Regions from separate parts of the Pantoea sp. ABR1s genome, predicted to be linked through region 2. Evidence: riboswitches for the same ligand, from Rfam matches in the RefSeq annotation. Region 2 holds a riboswitch; the other holds the start of a gene.

Region 1 (5,429 bases), 450 kb from region 2:
TTCATTCGCCTGTGGCAGAGCTGTCAGGGGCAAACGCAGGAGATTACCCTTAGCGAACTGGCTGACCTGCTGCACTGCTCGCGCCGCCATATGCGCAATCTGCTCAACCGGATGCAGGCCGCGGGCTGGCTAATCTGGCAGGCGGAAGCCGGACGCGGCAAGCGTTCACAGCTTACCTTCTGCTATACCGGACTGGCCCTGCAGCAGCAACGTGCCGAGGATTTGCTGGAGCAGGATCGCATCGATCAGCTGGTCCAGCTGGTGGGCGATAAAAATCAGGTACGGCAGATGATCGCCGCGCATCTGGGGCGCAGTTTCCGTCAGGGCAAGCATATCCTGCGGGTGCTCTACTATCGTCCGCTGCTCAATCTGCTGCCCGGTTCGCCGCTGCGGCGCTCCGAAACCCATATTGCGCGACAGATTTTCAACGGCCTGACGCGGATAAATGAGGAAAATGGGGAAATCGAGCCCGATATTGCGCACCACTGGCAGCAGACTTCCCCGCTTCACTGGCGCTTTTTTCTGCGTCCGGCGATTCGCTTTCATCACGGCAGAGAACTGGAGATGGAGGATGTGCTGGCCACGCTGGAGCGTCAGCGCCCCCATCCGCTCTTTTCCCATATTGAGCAGATCGACTCGCCCGCGCCCTGGACGCTGGATATCCGCTTAAGCCAGCCCGACGAGGGATTACCCTGGCTGCTGGGCAGCGTCAGTGCGATGATCCTGCCGCGCGAATGGCCGACGCTGCACGATTTTGCCCGCCAGCCCGTTGGCACCGGTCCTTACCGGGTGATCCGCAATCAGGAGAGTCAGCTGAAGATCGAAGCGTTTGATGACTATTTTGGTTTTCGCGCGCTGATTGATGATGTCTCTATCTGGGTACTGCCCGACATCAGCGATGAGCTGGTCTATGCCGGTGTCCGTCTGCAGGGCGACGGAGCCGATGAGATTCAGGAGGAGAGCCGCCTTGAAGAGGGCTGCTACTATCTGCTGTTCGACCAGCGTTCAGAACAGGGACGCAACGAGGCGGTCCGGCGCTGGGTCAGCTACCTGTTTAATCCTATCGCCCTGCTCAATCACGCCGGTGTCGGCTACCAGCGCTACTGGTTTCCGGCGTATGGCCTGCTGCCACGCTGGCATCATCGGCGCGACCTGACGCCAGTGGAAAAACCGCCTGGCTTAACCCACCTGACGCTGACCTGGTACAGCCAGCACGTGGAGCATGAAGGCATCGCTAACGCGCTGCGTCCGCTATTGGCAGAGCATGGCGTCACGCTGGAGACCCGCGAGATCAGCTACGAAAGCTGGTATCAGGGCGAAGCGGAAAGTGATATCTGGCTTGGCAGCGTGAACTTTACCCTGCCGCTGACTTACTCTCTGTTTGCGCAGCTTTATGAGATCCCGTTGCTGCATCACTGTCTGCCGATCGACTGGCACAGCGATGCGGCCCGCTGGCGCGAGAAAACGCTGCCGCTGGCCGAATGGAGTAAACAGTTAGTCGAAGAAGCGGGTCTGCATCCGCTGTTTCACCACTGGCTGCTGCTTGAAGGTCAGCGCAGCATGCGCGGCGTTCGGATGAATACGCTGGGCTGGTTTGATTTTAAATCCGCCTGGTTCGCGCCACCCGCGCTGTGAGGCTTTCGCCCCGGCGCTGAAATGACTAGAATGTGACGTTCTCAACGGGGTGCCGCCTGCCACCAGCAAGCAGCTGAGAGATACCCGTCGAACCTGATTCGGTTAATACCGACGTAGGGATTTGGGAGGCCTCTGTGCTCAGATCCTTTGCGACTCATCCCCTATTCTCCTGAAGGAGCGCAAAGTGTTAAACAAAGTTCTGCCGGTGCTGCTGTTACTCTCCGCCCCCGTTCTGGCGGCTAAGCCGGTTCTCACGGTCTACACCTACGACTCCTTCTCCGCTGACTGGGGCCCTGGCCCGGCGGTTAAAAAAGCCTTCGAGGCGCAGTGCAACTGCGAGCTGAAATTCGTCACGCTGGAAGATGGCGTGTCGCTGCTGAACCGCGTGCGCATGGAAGGAAAAAGCAGCAAAGCCGATCTGGTACTGGGGCTGGATAACAATCTGGTACAGGCGGCGCAGAAAACCGGTCTGTTTGCCGAAAGTCAGGTCGATACCTCGACATTAAAACTGCCCGGCGGCTGGCACAACACCACCTTCGTGCCGTTTGATTATGGCTACTTCGCGTTTGTCTATGACAAAACCCGGCTGAAGAATCCGCCAAAAAGCCTGAAAGAGCTGGTCGACAGCCCGGAGAAGTGGCGGGTGATCTACGAAGATCCCCGTACCAGCACCCCCGGCTTAGGCCTGCTGTTGTGGATGCAGAAAGTCTATGGCGATCAGGCACCGCAGGCGTGGCAGAAGCTGGCGCAGAAAACCGTGACGGTGACCAAAGGCTGGAGTGAAGCCTATGGCCTGTTCCTCAAGGGCGAAGGCGATCTGGTGCTAAGCTACACCACCTCACCGGCTTACCACATCATCGAAGAGAAAAAAGAGAACTATGCCGCCGCGCCGTTTGCAGAGGGCCACTATCTGCAGGTTGAAGTTGCCGCGCAGTTAGCCAGCAGCAAGCAGCCGGCGCTGGCACAGCAGTTTATGAAGTTTATGGTGTCACCCGACTTCCAGCGCACGATTCCCACCGGTAACTGGATGTACCCGGTAATCGACACGCCACTGCCTGCCGGTTTTAGCGCACTCACTGTGCCCGCCACCGCTCTGCAGTTCTCGCCGGAAGAGGTTGCCAGCCAGCGTTCAGGCTGGATCAGCCAGTGGCAACGCGCCGTCAGCCGCTGATGCCGCGCTGGCTTATCCCCGGTTCGCTCGCCACGCTGCTGTTAATCAGCGTGGCGCTGCTGGCCTTCGGTGCACTCTGGAGCGCCGCGCCAGAGAATGACTGGCGCAGCGTGCTGCAGGATGATTACCTGCATCACGTTATCGCCTTCTCTTTTGGTCAGGCGCTGCTCTCCGCGCTGTTGTCGCTGCTGCCAGCGGTGCCGCTGGCGCGCGCGCTCTATCGACGCCGTTTCCCTGGCCGTCAGCTGCTGCTGCGTCTGTGCGCCATGACCCTGGTGCTGCCGGTGCTGGTGGCGGTATTTGGTCTGCTCACCGTCTATGGTCGTGTCGGCTGGCTGGCGCAGCTGTGCCAGCTGGCAGGGATTGATTACCACTTCTCTCCCTACGGTCTGTCGGGCATTTTGCTGGCGCACGTCTTCTTTAACCTGCCGCTGGCGACCCGCCTGATGCTGCAGGCGCTGGAGAGCATTCCGGCGGAACAGCGTCAGCTGGCGGCACAGCTCGACCTGCGCGGCTGGCACCATTTTCGTCTGCTGGAGTGGCCATGGCTGCGGCGTCAGCTGCTGCCGACCGGCGCGCTGATCTTCATGCTCTGTTTCGCCAGCTTTGCTACCGTGCTCTCACTGGGCGGCGGCCCGCAGGCGACGACCATCGAGCTGGCGATTTTCCAGGCGCTGAGTTATGACTACGATCCGGGGCGCGCAGCACTGCTGGCGCTGATCCAGCTTGGCTGCTGCGTGACGCTGGTGCTGCTCAGTCAGCGCTTCAGCAAGGCCATTCCCGCCGGAACCAGCCAGCTGAACGGCTGGCGCGATCCGCAGGATTCGCGCGGGGCGCAGCTGGTTGATGCGCTGCTGATCCTGCTGGCGCTGATCCTGCTGCTGCCCCCGCTGGCGGCGGTTATCATCGATGGTCTGCACGGCGGACTGCGCGGCGCGCTGGCGCAGCCTGCACTCTGGCAGGCGACGTTTACCTCACTGCGCATCGCCACCGGCGCCGGTCTGCTCTGTGTGGTGCTGACCATGATGCTGCTGTGGAGCAGCCGCGAGCTGCGCCTGCGTCAGCGCCCGGCGGCGGCAACCCTTATCGACACCAGCGGCATGCTGATTCTGGCGATGCCAGGCATCGTGCTCGCCACCGGCTTTTTCCTGCTGTTTAACGCCACCATTGGTCTGCCGGCGTCGGCGGACGGGCTGGTGATCTTCACCAATGCGCTGATCGCCATTCCCTATGCGCTGAAAGTGCTGGAGAACCCGATGCGTGACGTCGCGGAGCGTTACGGCAGACTCTGTGATTCGCTGGATATCCACGGCTGGAACCGGCTGCGGCTGATTGAACTGCGGGCGCTGAAACGTCCGCTGGCCCAGGCGCTGGCCTTTGCCTGCGTGCTGTCGATCGGTGATTTTGGCGTGGTGGCGCTATTTGGTACTGCCGATTTCCGCACCCTGCCGTTCTACCTTTATCAACAGATCGGTGCCTATCGCGGTGCTGACGGTGCAGTGACCGCGCTGCTGCTGCTGCTGCTCTGTTTGTTGCTGTTCACCCTGATGGAAAAATTACCAGGCCGCCATGCTGACACTGAATAACCTCACGTACCTTTATCAGCATCTGCCGATGCGCTTTAGTCTCAACGCCACCCGCGGCGAGCGCATCGCGATCCTCGGCCCCAGCGGGGCCGGTAAAAGCACCCTGCTGAGCCTGATTGCCGGTTTCCTGCCGGTGAAACAGGGCACCCTGATGATTGACGGCCAGGAGCACACCCACAGCGTGCCGGCCAGACGGCCGGTTTCGATGCTGTTTCAGGAGAACAACCTGTTTCCGCACCTCAGCGTGCAGCAGAACATGGCGCTGGGATTGCACCCCGGACTGAAGCTGAGCGCCGGGCAGCGCCAGCAGCTTGCAGCGCTGGCCGATCAGGTGGGATTAGGCGATCTGCTGACGCGGCTGCCGGGCGAGCTGTCAGGCGGACAGCGACAGCGCGTGGCACTGGCACGCTGTCTGCTGCGTGACCGTCCGGTGCTGCTGCTGGATGAGCCTTTTTCTGCGCTGGATCCCGCGCTGCGTGGAGAGATGCTGCAACTGGTGCGTTCAGTGTGTGAAGCGCGCAGCATCACGCTGCTGATGGTGTCGCACAGTCTGGAAGATGCCCAGCAGATTGCGCCGCGCAGCGTGGTGATTGTGGATGGCCGGGTTTACTGGGATGGCGAGACCCGACAGTTACTGTCGGGCGACACGCGGGAGGCCGAAGTGCTCGGCATCCCGCGTCGTTAAGCGATTCAGGCGAAGAAAACCTGCCACAGCAGATGACGGAAAATGGGCATCATCGGATGGAACTGAATGCCGACGAAAGCCGCGACGGCAATCACCAGCCCCAGCGGCCCTGCCCAGCGCAGGCGCTCAGGCGGCAGCCAGGCCGATGCCCAGTCGCGACTCTTGCCGCTGCGCCACCAGCGCCAGCATAACCAGACACCCAGCCAGATCAGCAGTGCTGCGCCGAGTAACAGCCATTTAAAGCTGCCGCCCTGCGCGGCTTTGGGCACATCGATCGCCACACCCGCCAGAATACCGGGCAGCAGATAGAGCGGCGGCCAGAGAATGCAGCCGATAATGTTCGGCGGCAGGA
Region 2 (5,429 bases):
AGCTCTGCCAGCGCCAGCAAAGTACGTGTTGCTTCACGCCAGTCATCTGCCTGGGTAATCGCACTCACCACCGCAATACTCCCTACGCCGGTTGCCAGCACGTCAGGTGCCCGAGCAATTGAGATACCGCCAATTGCCACGGTGGGGATATGCGTCAGGCGCGTCAGATGCCGCTTCAGCTGCTCAATGCCCTGCGGCGCAGAAGGCATCTCTTTGGTCTGCGTCGGGAAAATATGTCCAAGCGCGATGTAAGAGGGCTGGATTGCCAGTGCGCGATCCAGTTCAGCATCGTCATGGGTGGAGAGCCCCAGACGCATTCCTGCCTGATGAATCCGGGCAAGATCGGCAACATCGAGATCCTCCTGACCCAGATGCACGCCATAAGCCTGATGCTTTATCGCCAGCTGCCAATAGTCATTGATAAACAGGCGCGCGTCATAGCGTTTACCCAGTGCAATCGCCTGAGCGATGGCGGGTTCGGCGATCTCATCGGGCTGATCTTTGATGCGCAGCTGCAGTGTACGAACGCCCATCTTCAGCAGGCGCTCAATCCAGTCGGGGCTATCAACCACCGGATAAAGCCCCAGGCGCGGGGCGGTAGCGGGAAATGCGGGCATCGTTACTCCTCCTTAATGGCATCGGCGGGATGATAAAGCTCACCGCCGCGCCGACGAAAACGGTCTGACATTTGCGCCATGCCCACTTCAACGGGCTCGGCGTGCGTATCCTGACGTGCTGCGAACTCGCGCACCTCCTGGGAAATTTTCATCGAGCAGAACTTAGGGCCACACATCGAGCAGAAATGGGCCACTTTGCCCGACTCCTGCGGCAGGGTTTCATCATGCATAGCCCGCGCCGTATGGGGATCCAGCGCCAGATTAAACTGATCTTCCCAGCGGAACTCAAAGCGCGCTTTGGACATGGCGTTATCACGGATCTGCGCACCCGGATGGCCTTTCGCCAGATCGGCGGCATGCGCCGCGATTTTGTAGGTGATCAATCCCTGCTTCACATCCTCTTTGTTCGGCAGACCCAGATGCTCTTTGGGCGTGACGTAACACAACATGGCGCAACCAAACCAGCCAATCATGGCAGCACCGATACCGGAGGTGAAATGGTCATAGCCGGGCGCGATGTCGGTGGTCAGCGGGCCAAGGGTGTAGAAGGGGGCTTCATCGCACAGGTCGAGCTGTTCTGTCATGTTGCGGCGGATCATATGCATCGGGACGTGCCCCGGGCCTTCAATCATTACCTGAACGTCATATTCCCAGGCAATACGGGTCAGCTCGCCCAGGGTACGCAGTTCGGCAAACTGCGCCTCATCGTTGGCATCCTGAATGGAACCCGGACGAAGGCCATCGCCCAGCGACAGGGAGACATCATAGGCGGCGCAGATTTCACAAATCTCCCGGAAGTGCTGATACAGGAAGCTCTCCTGATGATGCGACAGGCACCATTTCGCCATGATAGAGCCACCCCGCGATACAATTCCGGTCAGACGTTTCGCCGTCATCGGGACATAACGCAGCAGCACGCCAGCGTGGATAGTGAAATAATCGACACCCTGTTCCGCCTGCTCAAGCAGCGTATCGCGGAATATTTCCCAGTTCAGCGCCTCGGCTACGCCATTCACTTTTTCCAGCGCCTGATAAATCGGCACTGTACCGATTGGCACCGGGCTGTTTCGCAAAATCCATTCGCGCGTTTCATGAATATAACGACCGGTAGAGAGATCCATCACCGTATCGGCACCCCAGCGAGTCGACCAGACCAGTTTTTCCACCTCTTCCTCAATAGAAGAGGTCACCGCCGAGTTACCGATGTTGGCATTGACCTTAACCAGAAAGTTGCGGCCAATGATCATCGGCTCCGATTCAGGGTGATTGATATTGGCAGGGATAATGGCGCGTCCGGCAGCGACCTCCTGACGTACAAACTCGGGCGTGATACTGGCTGGCAGATGCGCGCCAAAACTGTGGCCGGGATGCTGTTGCAGCAATACCTCACTGCGGATTCGCTCACGGCCCATGTTTTCCCGCAGTGCGATAAATTCCATCTCCGGGGTGATGATCCCCTGGCGGGCATAGTGCAATTGCGTGACGCAGCAGCCTGCGCGGGCACGGCGCGGTGTCGGCAGTTGATCGAAACGCAGATGATCCAGCCCCTCGTCAGCCAGCCGCTGCTGGGTATAGCCTGAGCTGTTCTGTTCGAGAAGTTCGCTGTCGTCGCGTTCAGCAATCCAGCGGGCGCGCAGCTTTTCCAGGCCCCGATGAACATCGATCTGTGCCGCGGGATCGCCATAGGCACCCGCCGTGTCATAGACCGGTACCGCTTCGTTCTGCTCATAGAGAGGCTGTTCTTTGCTGCCGCCGATGTGAGTCGGGCTTAGCACGATTTCACGCATGGGAACGCGAATATCCTCGCGGCTGCCGGTAATCCAGATGCGGCGGGACTGGGGAAATGCACTGCCGCTTTGCAGGGAATCAATAAATTCCTGCGCCTGGGCACGCTGTTCACGACGGGTTGTTTTTTGGTCAGACATAGCAATCATCCTGTTAAGGGGGAACGATGCTTGTCCGGAGTTCGGAAGGAGTAACCGTATAGACAGCGTTAGCATGCTGGCATACAGAGAATATTTACTCTTGTTCCCTTCGCAGGTTCTAACCTGATCAGGTTCCGCGGATCCCGAATTAACGGTCTCAGCCCAACTGGGCACTCCGACAAGAAGCTGTTTTTACGCTGGTGTCTGATAACAGAGCCAGATGTAAAAACCTTATATTTCAAAGCAAAAATCAAAAAGGTTCTTTGGAGCACTCTCCTCAGAACCTGTTCAGCATAAAAGGGCTACGGGATAATCTCAACCCCTTTGCCGGAGATGATGATTAAGCCGGACGCGCGATATGGCTGTCATTGGCAACCGGCGGGGGGACAAGCTGGTTATCCCATGCCAGCTGGATCAGCTTATCTTCCAGCGTAAAGCGTGCTTCCAGCACTTCACCCACTTCGGAGAGTGCCTGCTGGAAGGTCATGCAGTTCTCGTCGTCGATCGCCTGCTGCAGGTGGCCGTCATACAGCTGCATCAGACGCTCAGTATTGGCTTCCAGCGGTGGATAGATCTGTGCGGCGGCAATCATCGGGCTGTCGCCACTCATTTCGCTGATCACGCGTTCATAGATACTGAAGTGACCCGCAGAAAGATAATCGACCAGACCGTGACAGAAGTTGTCCAGAGCCTGCTCATCAAGACGCGTCAGCGCCTCTTTGTTTGGTTTAAGTCCGACCAGGTGATAATAGGTCACCAGTAGCTGACGACGGGCTTCAAGCCACGAATCGACCAGTTCATTACTGCCACCTACGCGTTCAGCCAGGACGTCTAACTGGTTAAGCATATCTAACTCCATGTGAGTTATAGTTGTTTATCTACACACTTAACATCAGGACTTCAGCGTGCGAGTTGACGCTAAGGATGACGAAATAAATGCAATGCGAAATCTCAAGCGTAGACGCTGGATGGTGGATTGTCAGCCATGAACAGAAACTTTGGTTACCACAAGGTGATTTACCCCACGGAAACGCCGAAAAATTTGGTTTGACCGGCAGTAAAGCCCGGACCATCGGTGAGTGGCAGGGCGAAAAAGTCTGGCTGATTTGTGAGCCGCGTTCTGCCGATATGTTCTCAGTACGACAGCTGATCGATCAGGATGTGGCGCTGTTTCAGCTGGTGGGTCGCGGTGTGCAACTGGCGGAATTCTACCGTTCTCATCGCTGGTGCGGCTATTGCGGCCATGAAATGCACCAAAGCAAACATGAATTTGCCTGTCTCTGCAGCCATTGCCGCGAGCGTTACTATCCGCAGATCGCACCCTGCATCATTGTGGCTATCCGTCGCGGTGATGAAATCCTGCTGGCGAATCATGCCCGCCATCGCAACAAGGTCTACACCGTGCTGGCAGGTTTTGTGGAGGTGGGCGAGACGCTGGAGCAGGCCGTTGCCCGCGAAGTGATGGAAGAGAGCAATATCCGCGTCAAAAACGTCCGTTACGTTACCTCCCAGCCGTGGCCCTTCCCGCAATCGCTGATGACAGCCTTTATGGCGGAGTATGACAGCGGCGATCTGCAGCACGACGGTAAAGAGCTGCTGGATGCGGCCTGGTTCCGTTTTGATGAGCTGCCGTTGCTGCCACCGCCAGGCACCGTGGCGCGCCGCCTGATTGAAGATACCGTCGCCCTGTGCCGCGCCGAAGTGTGAAAGTGCTACACTACACGCCTGTTATTGAGAGAGTGTTGAGATGAGTGAACTGAAGAACGATCGTTATTTGCGTGCCCTGTTACGTCAGCCGGTTGATGTCACGCCGGTCTGGATGATGCGACAAGCCGGGCGCTATTTGCCGGAGTACAAAGCGACACGCGCCCAGGCGGGTGACTTTATGTCGCTGTGTAAAAACGCCGAGCTGGCCTGTGAAGTCACCCTGCAGCCGCTGCGCCGTTATCCGCTGGATGCCGCCATCCTCTTCAGTGACATCCTGACCATTCCGGATGCGATGGGACTGGGTCTCTACTTTGAAACCGGCGAAGGCCCGCGTTTCTCAAACCCTGTGACCTGCCGCGCTGACGTTGAGCGTTTACCGGTGCCCGATCCCGAAATGGAGCTGGGCTATGTGATGAATGCTGTCCGTACCATCCGTAAGAACCTGAACGGCGACCTGCCGCTGATTGGCTTCTCTGGCAGTCCGTGGACGCTGGCCACCTATATGGTGGAAGGCGGGAGCAGCAAGGCGTTTACCAAAATTAAGAAGATGATGTATGCCGATCCCGCTACGCTCCACGCGATGCTGGATAAGCTGGCCGACAGCGTCATCCTCTATCTCAATGCTCAGATCCGCGCCGGTGCGCAGTCCGTTATGGTATTTGATACCTGGGGCGGCGTGCTGACCGGTCGTGATTACCGCGAATTCTCACTCCATTACATGCACAAAATTGTCGATGGCCTGCTGCGTGAAAACGACGGTCGCCGCGTGCCGGTGACGCTCTTCACCAAAGGCGGCGGACAGTGGCTGGAAGCGATGGCCGCCACCGGTTGTGACGCGCTGGGTCTCGACTGGACCACCGATATTGATGATGCACGCCGTCGCGTGGGCGACAAAGTCGCCCTGCAGGGCAACATGGATCCTTCTATGCTCTATGCGGCACCTGAGCGCATAGAACAGGAAGTGGCTGGGATCCTGGAGCGCTTTGGCTCGGGCACCGGGCATGTCTTTAATCTGGGTCATGGTATTCATCTGGATGTGCCACCGGAAAATGCGGGCGTCTTTGTTGAGGCGGTACACCGTTTATCACGTCCCTGGCATCAGGAGTAATCATGGATATTGCCGCACTTCGCGCTGAGCAGTTACAACGCGCCGCTGATGTGGTGCGTGAAGATGATTTTG

What was found. Region 2 has a riboswitch for thiamine pyrophosphate ahead of thiC (phosphomethylpyrimidine synthase ThiC). Riboswitches for the same ligand answer to the same signal wherever they lie in the genome.
Region 1: another riboswitch for thiamine pyrophosphate. It lies ahead of thiB (thiamine ABC transporter substrate binding subunit); the one in region 2 lies ahead of thiC (phosphomethylpyrimidine synthase ThiC).

The regions. Positions count from the first base shown of each region.
Region 1 is NZ_CM173823.1:3,407,319-3,412,747, forward strand. Features, by position in the region: gene sgrR (HTH-type transcriptional regulator SgrR) at 1-1,635, shown strand, start outside; TPP riboswitch at 1,671-1,773, shown strand; gene thiB (thiamine ABC transporter substrate binding subunit) at 1,820-2,806, shown strand; gene thiP (thiamine/thiamine pyrophosphate ABC transporter permease ThiP) at 2,782-4,392, shown strand; gene thiQ (thiamine ABC transporter ATP-binding protein ThiQ) at 4,376-5,077, shown strand; gene ACXKZD_RS16165 (DedA family protein) at 5,083-5,429, opposite strand, start outside.
Region 2 is NZ_CM173823.1:3,860,453-3,865,881, reverse strand. Features, by position in the region: gene thiE (thiamine phosphate synthase) at 1-617, opposite strand, end outside; gene thiC (phosphomethylpyrimidine synthase ThiC) at 620-2,542, opposite strand; TPP riboswitch at 2,630-2,730, opposite strand; gene ACXKZD_RS18180 (Rsd/AlgQ family anti-sigma factor) at 2,883-3,389, opposite strand; gene nudC (NAD(+) diphosphatase) at 3,479-4,249, shown strand; gene hemE (uroporphyrinogen decarboxylase) at 4,290-5,357, shown strand; gene nfi (deoxyribonuclease V) at 5,360-5,429, shown strand, end outside.